DNA from 3 places in the Proteus sp. fly-1089 genome. Region 1 is predicted to be linked to each of the others. Evidence: predicted binding sites of a transcription regulator. Region 1 holds the regulator's gene; each other region holds the start of a gene.
The links. The regulator Fur, encoded in region 1, represses iron uptake genes when iron is present. The targets are predictions, from matches to a motif close to ATAATAATGAGAACNACTATCAA.

Region 1 (3,292 bases):
TGATAATGCCATTTACTATTTTCTAATATCAGCATAAGGATAAAGTGTATTCATTACACTTTATCCTGAATAAAACTAAAAAAGCTAAATACGATTACGATAAGTAAAAACAAACCTCATTAATGAAGTGAAATTGTCAGTAGTAGTAAGAAGTAGAAGAGTCGAAGTAAAAAGTAGTAAAGAGTCGTTTTAAAATCGCAGTATATAGTAAAAGTAATGAAGTAAAGTCGTCATGTCATGTCGTCTGAGATAAATGTGAGTGGGTTATGTTTATCTCTTGTGTTTCAGTTATTTCGCAAAATTTGCGTAAGGTATTTACCCTAAGTAAAGGCAGTCAGAGTGGGTATCGTAGTGGGGGGTAAATACCTTTATTTTTTTCATTCCTTCCTTTTTCGTCCTTTTCATCCTTGTAGGTTTTTTTATTCTATGGCAAATTTCTTGCCATTCATTTTATCTCATCTTATTTATTATTCTGCATTGAATGTAGTTCGATAATGCACGTTTTCAGGAAGAAGCATGTTAAAGCGATTGGATGATTTTTTATTAGAACCACCATTGAAGCCCTTTAAAGGTATAAAACGATTTATTGTTGAATTTCTTTTTTTTGGTGTGAAAGAGGCGCGTTCTTGTTTATTTGCGGGATTTTTCTTTTTTATTTTATTTGCAACACCAAGTAAAGGAATATTAGGGATACCTCGTTATGACGTTTTACTTATTCTCGCTATTGCTTTCCAATTATGGATGGTATGGGGAAAACTTGAAACATGGGATGAATTAAAAGCGATCTGTTTTTTCCACATCGTTGGTTTTGTGATGGAATTATTTAAAACATCAGCAGCAATTGGATCGTGGAAATACCCTGATTTTGCTTACACTAAATTGTGGGAAGTGCCTTTATTTACAGGATTTATGTACTCCGCGGTAGGAAGTTATTTAATTCAAGCATGGCGTTTTTTAAAAGTACGAATTGAACATTATCCACCTTATTGGATGGCAACTTTAGTTGCACTCGCTATCTATATTAATTTCTTTTCTCATCACTTTATCGGTGATTATCGCTGGTATTTAACTGCTTTTATTTTAGGTCTTTATGCTCGTAGTGTGGTTTATTTTACGCCTTATGATACAGAGCGAAAAATGCCACTATTATTGGCTTTTGTTCTGATAGGTTTCTTTATTTGGCTTGCTGAGAATTTCGGTACATTTTTTGGTGTTTGGCAATATCCTAACCAGATTGGTGCTTGGTCTGCTGTGCATGCAGGGAAATGGGGCTCTTGGTCACTGTTAGTCATTGTTACATTTACTATCGTGGTTCATTTAAAACATATTAAACACAGTATCAGTGTGCCTAAGTAGAGTTATTTTATCCTCAAATTTAAGGTAATAAAAAAGGAACTGTGAACAGTTCCTTTTTTTTACTGAGAGATTATCCAGAATGAATTATTTCTCATCATGTGCGTGGCTATCTTCTTTACAATTGCCTTCAGCGCAGTGGCCATATAAATAAAGGCTATGATTGGAAAGCTTGATACCATGACGTTCAGCGATGTTTCTTTGGCGCACTTCAATCGCATCATCTGTAAACTCGATAACTTTGCCACAATCAAGACAAATTAAATGATCGTGATGGTGTTGTTGAGTTAATTCAAATACTGATTTACCACCTTCAAAATTATGTCGGGTAACAATACCAGCATCGTCAAATTGGTTTAAGACGCGATACACGGTTGCCAGACCAATCTCTTCACCGATATCGATGAGTTTTTTATAGAGATCTTCAGCACTGACATGATGGCACTCAGGATCCTGGAGCACTTCCAAGATCTTTAAGCGAGGAAGTGTAACTTTTAACCCAGCATTTTTTAACGCTTTATTATTGTCGGTCATGCGGATTTAATCCTGTTGCTAATGGTGAATTTAATTTTTGTGCTCACTAATAGGGTTGATTCATTAACACTCGGGTGAATAAATAACCTTATTGATTATAGGCATGATATTTAAAAATAAACACCCCTACCTATCACACTATCTTAGCACACCATTGAATAATTATCATTCTCAATATTGAGTATTTATTTATCCCAGAATTTCATCTAGGCTCATTTCTTCTTTGATTTGAGCAACCCAAGCATCAACACGCTCTTCGGTTAATTCTGGTTGACGGTCTTCATCAATCGCAAGGCCGATAAAGTGATTATCATCTGCAAGCCCTTTAGAGGCTTCAAAATGGTAACCTTCTGTTGGCCAGTGACCCACAATGACAGCACCACGAGGTTCGATAATATCGCGAATTGTGCCCATTGCATCACAGAAGTATTCTGCATAGTCTTCTTGGTCGCCACAACCGAACAGTGCAACCAACTTACCTTCAAAATTAATATCTTCTAGTGTTGGGAAAAAGTCATCCCAATCGCATTGTGCTTCACCATAATACCAAGTAGGAATACCTAGTAACAGAATATCAAATGCTTCGATATCTTCTTTACTGGATTTTGCGATATCATGAACTTCGGCATTATCAGCGCCCAGTCTTTCTTGAAGCATTTTGGCAATATTTTCAGTGTTGCCGGTATCACTGCCGAAGAATATACCTATGATTGCCATAAAGTGAGATAACCTCTTTTATTCTATATTCGTTATACTTCAAATTGTCGCGTTGTTGACTACGTTGATTCGTACTGATTACATACTTTGTATGTAACAGTAACGCCTTTACTTGCCAATTAGCCACACTTCGAAATAGTTAGAGTATATTTGTCTGTGTTTGAACAATTACTAGTGAAAAATAAACATCTTGTTTTCATAATAGAAAACTAAAAAACGTATTTTGACGAAAATAGCAGGGTAATTCTGTCAAATTTGTGTGGTTTAGCTACTAGCTATTCTCATTTTGATGTATTTTCAAGGCGTGATTTTGCGCCAATTGTTCTAGTAATATTTCTTCAATAAGTTCGCTACGGCTAACATTTCTTGCAGTCGCCAACTCATTAAGTGCATTCACAGCATCTTCATTTAATTTCAATTCAACTCGACGTAAACCATTGACTCTGTCTCGTCTTAATTGATTGCGTTTATTAATTCTAAGCTGTTCATCCCGAGAAAGCGGGTTTGTTTTAGGTCGCCCAGGTCTGCGTTCATCTGCGAACAAATCCAGTGTGGTGCGATCAGTTTGTTCTTTTGCCATAAATTTTGCTGTGAAAGGGCGTATACCAATGACTAAATTGCGAAACGCCCAATAATACCCCACATAGTGACGTCCTGCCACTGCTTCCTGAGTTTAACCTATTGTCAT
Region 2 (3,292 bases), on a different contig from region 1:
TTTTTAATGCATCTTCTTGTATCTTATTTGGTTTTATTTCTTCCGTTATAAGCTTAGTTATCTTTTCGTTATTAGCTTTCTGTTCTATAAAAATTAATTCATATTTTTTTATAAATTCATTTGTAACAATAGTAGAACGATTGAATTCCTTATTAAATTCTTCTAATGTTGTTATTGATAATCCACTTGTGTTTTTTGATGTAACTTTTAAATTCCATTCTTTATTTATACTAAGTGCACTTGCCGTAAGATTGCTACTACCGATAATTAAATGATTCAACTTCCCTTGTTTAAATAAATAGCCTTTAGCATGAAAGTTTGAGTTTATGGATATACGAAGCTCAATATTTTTAAAGCGTAATAGCTTTTTTAATGCCTCAGGTTCAGTAAAATTTAAGTATTGTGAAACTAATATTTTTCCAGAAATATTTCTTTCTTCTAAGTTAAGTAAATCTTGAATTATACTAGCAAGACCACTACTTGTTAAAAATGCAACTGAAAACCAGAAATGATCACATGATTCCAGTTGTTCTTTTATTGTAATAAGTATTTTTTTACCTTGTTTATCATTGGTCAACAATTCTGGTTGATATTGTTGCTCTGATAGGTATTTACTATTAATAAAACCAGTTTCAATACTTTTTCTAAGTTCATTAACTTTATTATTCATAATTAGACACTTTTAATTTTTCAACAATTGGAAGATCCGCTTCAGCCCAATCTAAGTTATCTAATTCATGTTTATTTAACCATTGAATATTTAAATGCTCAGATAGTTGTAAGATTCTTGAATTAACATCACATAAAAAACTATGCATGATAATATTAAAATCAGGATATGTATGTTCAACTGTTGTAAAGTGTGAGCGTATATTAATATCCATTTTTAATTCTTCTTTAATTTCTCTAATCAAAGCTTTTTCTAAGGATTCGTTCTTTTCAACTTTGCCACCAGGAAATTCATATTTTCTGGAGATATAATCTAATTTGCTGTCTCCTCGTTGGGCACAAAGAACTTGTCCACGATGTACAATAATTGCTGCAACAACTTCGATTGTTTTCATTTTTCATCATCTTTGTTATATGAGAATTTTATATATTATACCTTTTAAAATTAGATTAATAAAATCTATGAATAATTTTTCAGATAGTCATATACAGAAAATATCTTTATTGTGATTTGATTACACAATTATTAAACCCCACACATAAATGTAAATAATTATCATTTATATTGACTGACAGTCGGTCGATAATGTATGTTACCGACCACGAGTCAATCATGGTTTATTTCATTTTTTGGGATCATTATGTTGCTACTACCTCAAATAATACATTGTCCAAATAAGCAATTAAAAAATTATTGGAAATGTAGTTACTCTTTTGTTTTACCTACATTAATTTCATTAAGCGTGGTGTTACCCTCTTTTGCTTCAGAAAATATTGAAAAAATTATTGTCGCCTCTTCACCAAGTTCGTTGTCTGATGCACAACCTTACGGATATGTTGCAAAACAGCAGGCAACGGCGACGAAAAGTGATGCAACTTTATTAGAAGCACCACAAATGGTTTCTGTTGTTAATCGTAGTCAACTAGATAACTTACCCTCTGAATCTATTAGTCAGGCATTACGTTATAGTTCTGGGATTGTCAGTGAAAAATTTGGCGCTTTTGGTAGTGGTATTGATTACTCGAAAATGCGCGGATTTGATGCAGACTATTATTTAGATGGTTTAAGAATGCTTGGTAATAGCGGTATTTGGGCGCCACAAATTGATAGTTGGAGTTTAGAAAGTATCGAAGCCGTACATGGCCCTGCATCTGCTTTATATGGACAAGGTGGTGCAGGTGGTGTGATTAATATGATATCGCGTCGTCCTTGTGCAGAAACGCAACACCAAGTGCAATTACAAGCGGGCAATAATAAAAATCATGGTATTAAATTTGATACCACATCAGCTCTTAATGAAAATGAAACATGGTTATATCGTGTTTCAGGTTTGATGCTTGAACAAGGATCGCAAATACCCTCTTCTCGTCAAACTCGTTTTCTTATTTCACCTGCTCTCACTTGGAAACCTAATGATGTATTGAGTTGGACAATATTGGGACAATATCAAAAAGAGCCTCGTCTGGGTTACTACAATACGCTACCTGCTCAAGCATTAGGTTTATTACCTAATCCTAATGGTAAAGTTGATCCTAATCGAAATTATAATAATCAAAGCCATGATAATTCACATCGTAAACAACAATCGTTAACTTCATTGTTTGAATATGAACTGACCCCACAGTGGCAATTTAAGCAAAATACTCGTTTTATGAAGGTTGATACAGAAATAAGCCGTGACTATACCCGTGGCTTTCTGCCCGGTGCTCGCTTGTTAACTGCGGTTTATCAGGAGGCGCCAAGTACATCAGAAACATGGGTAACTGATTCACAATTGATTGGTAAATTAGCAACATGGGATATCAATCATACTGTGATAACTGGTTTTGATTATCAACATGGCTATATGACCAAAGATTGGTGGGGTTCACAAACAGTTAGTTTTGATCCTTGGGCATCACATCACAAGCCTGATTTTGAGCCTTACCCTGTTTCGCGTACTTCCACAAAACAACAATTTGATCGCTATGGATACTATTTACAAGATCACCTTCGTTGGCAGCGATGGAATTTATTACTCAGTGGCCGTTATGACAGTGCGGATTTAGAGACACATAATCAAATTTCAGGTATGACACAGCAAAGCCATAACACGGCATGGAGTCATCGTGTTGGTTTAAGTTATCAATTTAATAATGGGTTCTCACCTTGGATAAGTACATCAGATAGTTTTGATCCTGTATTAGGTACAGATGCAGATGGAAAAGCTTTTATTCCAATGAAATCAAAACAATATGAAGCAGGTGTTAAATATCAAAATTCTGAGTTAACACAACTGGTTAGTATTTCTGTATATCAATTAACCCAAGAGAATGTCACAACACATAACCCTAGAAATCCTGATTATTATCAGCAATCGGGTAAAATTCGTTCTCGTGGCGTTGAGCTTGAAAGTAAATTAGCGCTAACGCCACAAGTTAATATGATGCTCAATTATGCTTATCTTCATAATATTGTGACATCGACTAGCGATCCAACCACCTTAAATAAACACCCTGTCCAAGTACCTACTCATACGGGATCTGCATGGATAGATTATCGTTTTCATCAACCTTATTTAAACGGTGCATTATTAGGTGCTGGTGTACGTTATTTAGGTTCAACTTACGGTGATAATACGAA
Region 3 (3,292 bases), on a different contig from region 1:
TTTAAATGTATTAGATATTCCGCCAAAGCCAGACAAGAAAGAAAATGTAAATACACTCCAATTAGCTTTACAGACACGAATAAAAATTTTCTACCGACCTAATCAACTTACATTAACGACCCGCGATATTTTTAAACAGATTGAAATTACACAGAGCGCGCAATATTTAGAGATAAATAATCCTAGTGCTTATTTTTTTACTATTTCAAAGATCTATATTGATGATAAAGAAGCTCAACCTCTCATTAATGCTATTATGGTTGCACCATTTTCAAAACAAAAAATTCAATATCAAGGACAGGTAAATCCTCATCAGATTATGACTCTTGTTTATATTGATGATGATGGAAATTATCAGCAAGATGAGAAAAGGATGAAGAAATAGCGTTTTCATATCACGATTAAATAAAAAGGCTGCATATTAATGAGGGGCTAATATGCAGCCTGTACAGCCAACGTTTAATCTTTAATTTATTACTTAGCTTACGTCTTCATTATCCATAACATGGTGACGTTCAGCGTGATAACCTTCTTCGTCATAGCCAAAACGCCAATAAGGAATAGCATAAATTAAGCTACGATCGTAACCGTTATCACGACGAATATGACGTCTTAATGCACGAATAATTTTGTCTTCACCAGCAATCCAAAATGCCACATCTTCAGCAGGTAATTTCCAAGACATAAATTCATTAATTAAGTTTTCAGTTTGCTCTTCAACTGAGCCAATTAACCAGATTATTTCTAATCCATTAGGATGTTTAATTTCTTGGCGATGTGTTTCGTTTTCTACTCGTATAACGACTTTTCCTTGAACATTAGGTTGCATTGTTTCAATTAAAGCCATTAACGCAGGTAATGAACTTGGATCGGCTGCCATATAGTAATGTGATGCAGGAGCTAATAAGGGATCTGGGCCACCTGGATTAGTGATCCCAATATAGTCGCCTTGCTTTGCATTTAGCGCAAAATGAATAGCTGGACCAGCATCGTTATGAACGGCAAATTCAATGTCTAACTCTTTTTGCTCTGGGCGAATAGCACGGACACTATAAGTACGTACAATCGATCTTGGTTCGCCTTCAGGCCACTTGGGACCTTTTTCAGAAAAACCCGGTACTGTTGGCTTAACTTGGCCTTCTAATGGCAAAAATATTTTTAGATGTGCGCCCGCAGTATCAGCTGGGTAGTTATCTAAATCATCACTAGTAAAGGTAATGCAGCGCATTCCTGGAGTGACATCAGTAATACGTTTTACTTGAACTAGGCGAGGAGGAGCTGGTTTATAAATATTTTTTTCTTGAGGTGTTTTTGGGTTACTCACGTTTTTTTACCTGACTCATTTAATTGTTTTTTCGATGTAGATATTATCATTTTCAATTAATAATGATAGTCATTATCAACATTAACTTTAATTTAGTAAAGTGAGGTGTATGTTTTACTTATCATTGTGTGATTAGGCTCAAATTACAATCAAGAAAAAAACTTAAAAATCAATGTAATAAGCTTGATGTAATAATTAATAAGTATTAATTAGAAAAAATGAGAAGAAAACAAAAACACTAAAATGTAATGTGGTAGGAGAGGATTGGTGTTATTTTTTTGAAAAAAGGAATGGTTTTAGAGAGTTGAAATAAATGCGGAAAAGTCAATAAATACAGTGAGTAAACTTTAAAATATTATACTCACTGTATTTTTATATAATGTCAGCAATAGATTAAGCTTTAGGATCTGGGCCAAATCTATTGTCGCCTTTAGTTCCTTCTAGGCACATAAAGACAAAAACAATTAATCCACCAACAGCAGGAATAAATGCAAGTAAGAACATCCAACCTGATTTATCTTGGTCGTGAAAACGACGAATAGTGACGGCAAGGCTAGGTACAATAATAGCTAAAGAATAAATACCGATAATAATACCTACAATTGAACCTAATGAACTCATTTCACCAGTGTTCATATCTATTGATGACATTAAAATAGCGTATAGAACAGTAATGATAATGGTATTTACCAGAGTAAACATCCAATATTCTTTTCTGCGAGCACGGCCTGAAAAGTTAGCGTAATTATTTTTAATGACTTCCAAATACCAATTCATGACTTCATCCTTAATTTAGTAGCAACAATACGTAAGCCTAGTTTAGGTGATCTTTCTTAGCAATTAAGATAATTCTAAATTATCAAAATACATTTTTAAAAAGACATTATGACCATTCCCTCTATTTTATAGGGATATGAGCTTAATTTTTAAGTTAATCAAATAGGTAATATCTAAATGATATACAATATGCGTCTTTATAAACTAATACTGATGTGGAGTGCTAAGTGGCGGGTATCATAATTACTTTAGAAATTGAATTCAACAAGTACTCTATTTTATTTCTAGTGAAGATAGCTTTTTATAGGATTGTTTATATCTTTATTTATCGTCATAACATAATAAAAAAGAGTTTATCCCTTACTACTGATCAAAAATGATGTATTTATAGTTATTTTATCAATGTGTTTGATTTAAATTTAGTTAATTATGGAAAATAAAAAGGGCTAAAATAATATCAGCCCTTTGTGTTTATTTTTACCGTCGTGCGGTACTGTTTTTATATTGCTGTGTGTGTTTTGCCTTTACTTCACTTTCATTCCCGCAAGCGTCATTAAGAATCGAAAAAGAGAAGAAACCGCAAATAAAGCTAAAACACTACAAAACCAAATTGTAATTAGCCAGCCCCATTTTTTTAATAATGAGGGTTTGCTTTGTATTTGTGGATCAGTGATAGCCTTCTTCATAATTGGTTTTTCCTCTGAAAACGTAATAACTCCAGAATGTATAAACGAGAATAATTGGAATAATAAAGAGCGCGCCAACTAACATAAATCCTTGGCTTTCTGGTGGCGCCGAAGCGGCTACAAAACTAACGGCAGGCGGAATAATGTTAGGCCAAATACTGATGCCTAATCCGGCAAAACCTAAGAAAATTAAAGCCAATGCCCCAAAGAAAGGAAGATAATGTCCTTGTTTTTTTATCGAGCGCAAAATCAGCCATGAGCTGTATAACACTAAAAGTGGAACGGGTAAAAAGAAGAATAAATTAGGTAACGTGAACCAGCGTTCAGCAATGGCTGGTTGTGCTAGCGGTGTCCATGCACTAACAACAGCGATCACAGCAAGCATTACCAATGTCAGTGGTTTAGCAATTTTGTATAAATTTTGCTGTAAGTGGCCTTCGGTTTTCATGATTAGCCAGCCACATCCTAATAAGGAGTAGGCAATAACTAAGCCAAAACCACAAAA

Region 2: ABN080_RS03130 (TonB-dependent siderophore receptor) is a predicted target of Fur. The motif match lies at 1,213-1,235, and genes of this name have one in related genera.
Region 3: ABN080_RS04400 (siderophore-interacting protein) is a predicted target of Fur. The motif match lies at 1,381-1,403, and genes of this name have one in related genera.

Annotation. Positions count from the first base shown of each region.
Region 1 is NZ_JBEETS010000010.1:84,458-87,749, forward strand. Features, by position in the region: gene chiP (chitoporin ChiP) at 1-26, shown strand, start outside; gene ABN080_RS17455 (DUF817 domain-containing protein) at 517-1,356, shown strand; gene fur (ferric iron uptake transcriptional regulator) at 1,441-1,887, opposite strand; gene fldA (flavodoxin FldA) at 2,077-2,604, opposite strand; gene ybfE (LexA regulated protein) at 2,876-3,184, opposite strand.
Region 2 is NZ_JBEETS010000001.1:665,373-668,664, forward strand. Features, by position in the region: gene ABN080_RS03120 (DEAD/DEAH box helicase) at 1-670, opposite strand, end outside; gene ABN080_RS03125 ((deoxy)nucleoside triphosphate pyrophosphohydrolase) at 663-1,064, opposite strand; gene ABN080_RS03130 (TonB-dependent siderophore receptor) at 1,260-3,292, shown strand, end outside.
Region 3 is NZ_JBEETS010000001.1:937,499-940,790, reverse strand. Features, by position in the region: gene ABN080_RS04405 (fimbrial biogenesis chaperone) at 1-385, shown strand, start outside; gene ABN080_RS04400 (siderophore-interacting protein) at 479-1,324, opposite strand; gene ABN080_RS04395 (DUF805 domain-containing protein) at 1,718-2,101, opposite strand; gene ABN080_RS04390 (DUF2474 domain-containing protein) at 2,626-2,787, opposite strand; gene cydB (cytochrome d ubiquinol oxidase subunit II) at 2,768-3,292, opposite strand, start outside.